DNA from 2 places in the Flavobacterium chungangensis genome. Region 2 is predicted to be linked to the other one. Evidence: riboswitches for the same ligand, from Rfam matches in the RefSeq annotation. Region 2 holds a riboswitch; the other holds the start of a gene.
The links. Region 2 has a riboswitch for S-adenosylmethionine ahead of ACFO3N_RS07700 (redoxin domain-containing protein). Riboswitches for the same ligand answer to the same signal wherever they lie in the genome.
Positions count from the first base shown of each region.

Region 1: another riboswitch for S-adenosylmethionine. It lies ahead of ACFO3N_RS05250 (homocysteine S-methyltransferase family protein); the one in region 2 lies ahead of ACFO3N_RS07700 (redoxin domain-containing protein).

Region 1 covers NZ_JBHSFY010000003.1:9,652-12,848, forward strand. Annotated here, with positions in the region: gene ACFO3N_RS05245 (NAD(P)/FAD-dependent oxidoreductase) at 1-525, shown strand, start outside; SAM riboswitch class I at 1,035-1,151, shown strand; gene ACFO3N_RS05250 (homocysteine S-methyltransferase family protein) at 1,484-2,488, shown strand; gene ACFO3N_RS05255 (hypothetical protein) at 2,506-3,018, shown strand.
Region 2 covers NZ_JBHSFY010000004.1:75,602-78,798, reverse strand. Annotated here, with positions in the region: gene ACFO3N_RS07710 (PAS domain-containing sensor histidine kinase) at 1-901, shown strand, start outside; gene ACFO3N_RS07705 (response regulator) at 904-1,359, shown strand; SAM riboswitch class I at 1,576-1,676, shown strand; gene ACFO3N_RS07700 (redoxin domain-containing protein) at 1,914-2,906, shown strand; gene ACFO3N_RS07695 (aminotransferase class V-fold PLP-dependent enzyme) at 2,990-3,197, shown strand, end outside.

The DNA.
Region 1 (3,197 bases), on a different contig from region 2:
GTAACTTTGATTCACAGAAGAAACGAATTTAGAGGAGCTTTAGATTCTGTAGAAAAAGTACAGGAATTAAAATCAGCTGGAAAAATCAAATTAATCACTCCGGCAGAAGTTATCGGAATCAATGGTGCTGAGCACGTTGAGTCACTAGATATCGAAGAAAACGGCGCACACCGTAAAATTGACTGCGACTATTTCATTCCGCTTTTCGGATTAACACCAAAATTAGGTCCAATTGGAGACTGGGGATTAGAAATCGAGAAAAATGCAATTAAAGTAAACAATGCATTAGATTACCAAACTAACATTCCGGGAATCTTCGCTATTGGAGACGTAAATACATACCCAGGAAAATTAAAGTTAATCCTTTGTGGTTTCCACGAAGCAACTTTAATGTGCCAAGCTGCATACGGAATCATCAATCCAGGTAAAAAATACGTATTGAAATATACAACAGTTTCAGGAGTAGACGGTTTCGACGGAACTCGTAAAGAAGCTCCAAAAGCGGTTGTGAAGGCAATTGTTTAAGTTGCTAAGATTCTTAGTTTCTAAGACACTAAGATTTTATATATGAAGCTCAAACTTTTTTAAAGTTTGAGCTTTTTTTTATAAAACATATTCAAACATAGCCAGTGGTTTCAACCACTGGAACACAACGTATAGACACAACGCACAATCAATTTACATGACAACAAAACAAAACGGATTATCACAATACGTTTCCCGTGGTTGAAACCACGGGCTATATTAGAAAAACAGGTTTAGCTTTTTTATTAATCACAGAGGGATGACATATTTATAGAAAAGAAATTATTCGTTTGGGCAAGAGCTCCAGCGGAGCGAAATATATTTCGCTCCGCTGGAGCTCTTGTGTTGTGCTTGTCTTTTTTCTATAAATATTATGCTCCTCTGGAGCTAAATCACGTAAAAGATAAAAACTTAGAATCTCAGTATCTTAGCCTCTCAGCATCTTAAAAAAAAACATTTGCAAATAGAAAGCCTATTTCATACCTTTGCACTGTTCTTAAAATTATTGTCAGTTATCACGAAAGGCGGAGGGATAGACCCGATGAAACCTTAGCAACCCTTTATCATAAAGAAGGTGCTAAATTCTACTTTATACAACATTTTCCAGTATTAAAGATAGATAACACAAATACATACTCGTATTTCTCAAAACTTTTCTCGATAACATATAATATTTACTGAAGCAATTCAGTAAGGAGCGAATCATTGGCGCATTTTTGCAGTCAATAGTTCCCGCTTTTCGTTGCAATCATTTTGTCCGCCGCGGCGGACAAAATAATTTCCACTTCAATCGGGGCTAATGAGCCAGCAATAGTGCACTTTTGGAATTAATGTGAAAAAAATATCCGAAGCAAACCTAACAGGTTTTTAAAACCTGTTAGGTTTAAACTTCACAATCATAATAAAAAAAACTTAGCATCTTAGAACCTTAGCGTCTTAGCAGCTAAAACAAAAAAACATGGCAATTACAATTCAAGAAGCAATAAAAAAGAATATCCTAATCCTTGATGGAGCAATGGGAACAATGTTGCAACGCTATAATTTCTCCGAAGAAGATTTCAGAGGAGAGCGTTTCAAAGATTTTCCGCATCCGTTAAAAGGAAACAACGATTTACTATCCCTAACACAACCACAAGCAATCCGCGATGTTCATGCCGCTTATTATGAAGCTGGTGCTGACATTGTAGAAACCAATACTTTCTCTGGAACAACAATCGGTATGGCCGATTATCATATGGAAGATTTGGTTTACGAGTTAAACTACGAATCGGCAAAAATCGCAAGACAAGTAGCCGATGAGTTTACCGCAAAAAATCCAGAAAAACCACGTTTCGTAGCCGGTTCAATTGGACCAACCAACCGTACAGCAAGTATGTCGCCAGATGTAAACGATCCAGGTTACAGAGCCGTAACGTTTGACGATTTACGAATTGCTTACAAACAACAAGCAGAAGCTTTAATGGATGGCGGTTGTGATTTGCTTTTAGTAGAAACAATCTTCGATACATTAAACGCAAAAGCCGCACTTTTTGCAATCGAAGAAGTAAAAGAAGAACGCAATATAGATATTCCAATCATGGTTTCAGGAACAATTACAGATGCTTCAGGAAGAACACTTTCTGGACAGACAGTTGAAGCGTTTTTGATCTCAGTTTCGCATATTCCGTTATTAAGCGTAGGATTCAATTGCGCTCTTGGAGCCGATTTGTTGAAACCATACTTAAAAACATTAGCACATAATACAAGTTTTAATGTTTCGGCACATCCAAATGCAGGATTGCCAAACGCTTTCGGACAATACGATGAAACACCAGAACAAACACAGGCTTTCATTAAAGAATATTTAGAGGATAATTTAATCAATATCATCGGTGGTTGTTGCGGAACAACGCCAGATCATATTCGATTAATGGCTGAGGTTGCTAAGGATTATAAGCCGAGAGTGGCGCCTGTTTTTTCTTAACTAAAAAACTATTGGTGATGAGGCAATTAAGAATAATATCAATTGTATTTATACTTTTTGGCTTGTTTGGTTTCCAAAGTGAAGAATCTTCATCAAAAGTTATACAAGAAATACCCTCTGATTTTTATTTTACAATTAATAATGGCGCAACTGACAGTTATAATTCTCAATATAATAGCTTTTACAGAGATTATCATGATGGAGAAAAAACTATTAAAGTAGAATTGACAAGAGAAGAAAAAGAAAGGATATATGAATTCATTATAAGGGTTAAATTTTTTGAAATGCCGATTTTGTTTGAACCGAATGTTAATGATACAATATGGATTACAAATCCTAGTTTTCAAAAGAGCATTGTAGTTTTCGCAAATGGAAATAAAAAACCTGTAAGTTACTATACGGGACATACGAGTGAAATGAATGAAAAGAAAGCAAAACCTTTTTTAGATTTATATAAAATGATTTGGGAAATTCTTTATAAAAAGGAAGAAATTCAAGAATTGTCAAAATCAGATTATGAATATAAATAATAGAAGTAGGAAAGCGATTTCTTATGAAACCAAGTTTGTGTGAAGGATAGAAGAGAAAAGCCCACAGTCTAGTCTTTTGACGAGACGAGGACTTGTAACGGATAGCCCGGTTCGCCGCGGCGAAGCACGCCCAAAATAATAAACATGAATATCTACAAGGTTTTAAAAACCTTGCAGGA
Region 2 (3,197 bases):
TTATCAGACGGAATTTCGCTTAAAAAATGCCAGTACGGGAGAATACCGCTGGTTTTTAAGTAAAGCGCTTCCTATTAGAGATAAAGAAGGCATCATTACCAATTGGTTTGGTACCTGTACAGATATTCACGAACAAAAGTCGATTACTGAAAAACTTGAAATTTTGGTAAAAGATCGTACTAAAGAACTGCAAAGATCTAACGACGATTTACAGCAGTTTGCGCATGTTGCTTCGCATGATTTAAAAGAACCTGTTCGAAAGATAAAAACTTTTCTAAGCCGTCTAGAAGATCATATGTCAGGACAGTTTGATGAATCTTCAACAAAATATATTGAACGAATTCATGTTGCGGCAGATCGTATGTTTAATATGATTGATGGTGTATTAGCCTATTCGAAAATGAATGCCGATTCGCAAAAAACAACAATAGTCGATTTAAATGAAGTTATTAAAAATATAGAAACCGATCTTGAAATTGCGCTTCAAAATACAAATGGCACCATTTATTTTGAAAAACTTCCAGTTATAGAAGGCGCTTCTGTATTGTTGTATCAGCTGTTTTATAATCTTATTAATAATTCTATTAAATTTGCTAAAGAAGATACTCCGCCAGAAATACGTATTACAGCAACAGAACAAATTGAAGAAGGCAACAGAATTGCGATAATTACAGTAGAAGATAACGGAATTGGTTTTGATCTTGATCAGACAGGACGAATTTTTGAAACCTTTACACGCTTAAATTCTAAGGATCGTTATGAAGGAACGGGTTTAGGGTTATCGCTTTGTAAAAAAATAGCCGAACGTCACGGCGGAAGTATTACAGCCACAGGAATTGCTAATAAAGGAGCCATTTTTATTATAACATTGCCATTTGAGCAAAAAGTAAAACACATTTAAGTATGCAAGAAAAGATGATTTTATTGGCTGATGACGATCAGGATGATGCAGAAATGTTTTGCGAAGCATTGGCAGAAATAGATGAAAGTATTGTTTGCTATTGTTCAGAAAATGGTAGCGGTGTGATAAATACGCTTAAAAATCAGGAGAAGATTCCAGAAATTGTTTTTCTAGATTTAAATATGCCCGTTATGAACGGCTGGGAATGTCTGAAGCAATTAAAATCGGAAGAACGTTATAAAGATATTCCTGTAGTTATGATTTCTACTTCTTCGTACAGAAATGATATGGATACAGCTGCCAACCTTGGTGCAGTCTGCTATTTTGTAAAACCAAATAATTTTGACGACTTAAAACAGGTCTTAAGATTAATTACTTCAAACCTTGAAAATGGGTTAAAAGAAGCTTTTTCAAATCTTGAAAAGAATAAATATTTACATGTCTTTTGTGCAGAATAAAATGATGTTTTCTTTTTTTGAAAAGTAAAACGTATGAATTTATTTTATAAAAAAAGCATTTGCCAAAAAGTATATTTTATTTTAATGTATTGATTTTTAAAATCTTGAATTGTATTGAAAGGTTATTTTAATAAAAAAATGAAAAAAAAGTATTTTAAACTTGACTAATTCGGTAGAATTAATATATATTTGTATCACAGAAAATTTATATAATGATACTTATCCAGAAAGACTGAGGGAATAGGCCCATTGAAGTCTTAGCAACCTGTTGCCGAATAAGGTGCTAAATCCTTCCGCTGTGTGCGGGTAGATAAGAAAGATTTCTCCGTAAATCTGTTTAAGATCATCCAATTAAAATCTTTATTATGAAAGCAGAATCCATTTTGTACGCCAGTTATGAACTCTTGAATTCCATTTTTGAAGAAAACAGTTTTGCTTTTTTCTGAAGGCTTAAAGACTAGTTTCTCTCCAATTTCTTTTATAAACAATACTAACGCTAATGACTTTTTTCATTGGCCTAAAATTCTTTTGTCTAATCTTAAAACTAAAATAAAATGAAAAAAATACTATTCGGTTTTGCTTTGCTTTTTGGAGCTTTTCAAACTCAAGCGCAGGAAAATAATTTACAATTAAAAGGGACTGTTGTCGATACAGTGGCGCAATATGTTTACCTGCAAAAGTTTCACAATAAAATGTTTACTACAATTGATTCGGCAAAAGTAAAAGATGGAAATTTTAGTTTTAAAACAAAAGTAAAAACACCAGAATTATATGGATTGAGCGTCAATACAGAAAGTTCGCCCTTGTATGTTTTTCTTGAAAAAGACCCAATTACAGTAAAACTGAGTCCGAAGAAATATTATACCGCTTCTGTGGTTGAAGGTTCAGCTTCTCAAGATTTGTTCGAAATCTATAAAAAGAGCAAAGATGTAGAAATCAGTAAATTCCTAACCGAACATCCAAAATCTATTGTTTCGGCTTATGTGTTGTACAGAAACTGGTCATATAGATTAACGCCAGAGCAGATTACACAAAATATTGCTTTGTTGGATAAAAGTCTTCAAAATACCACTTACGTGAAAGAATTAAAAGAACTGGCTATTGTTTTAGACGGATTAGCAGTAGGTAAAAAAGCCCCTGATTTTACAGCCAATGATCCTGACGGAAAGCCAGTTCGACTTTATGATAATTTAAAAGGAGGTTATACTCTAGTTGATTTTTGGGCTTCATGGTGCGGACCATGCCGAAGAGAGAACCCAAATATTGTAGCAGCTTACAAAGAATTTCATGATAAAGGATTCAATATCGTAGGCATCTCTTTAGATAAAAAGAAAGAAAACTGGGTTAAAGGAATTCAAGATGATAATTTAACTTGGACGCATGTTTCTGATTTGCTTTTCTGGAACAGTGCTGTTGCTAAATTATACGGTGTAAGAGCTATTCCAGGAAATTATTTAGTGGATTCTAAAGGAATAATCGTTGCGAAAAACCTGCACGGAGAAGAATTACAAGCTACACTAAAAACACTTTTAGAAAATAAAATTTAATAAAGAACACGCAATCTTGTCATTCCTCGAAATGACAAAAATTGAGAAAGAATACATATTAGTTAATTTAAAATGATAAGGAAATGAATGCGATTGAGCCAACAACAAAACCAACAGAGCCTGAATGTTACTTTTCTAAATTTAGAGAAAATACAGTAGGAATTGATCATACTTTCGAATCGGTTTACGGAGAACAAAATTTAGTGTACGCAGACTGGGTTGCCAGCGGAAGATTATACCATCCGATCGAAGATATAATGCTCAATAAAATTGGTCCAATGATTGCCAATA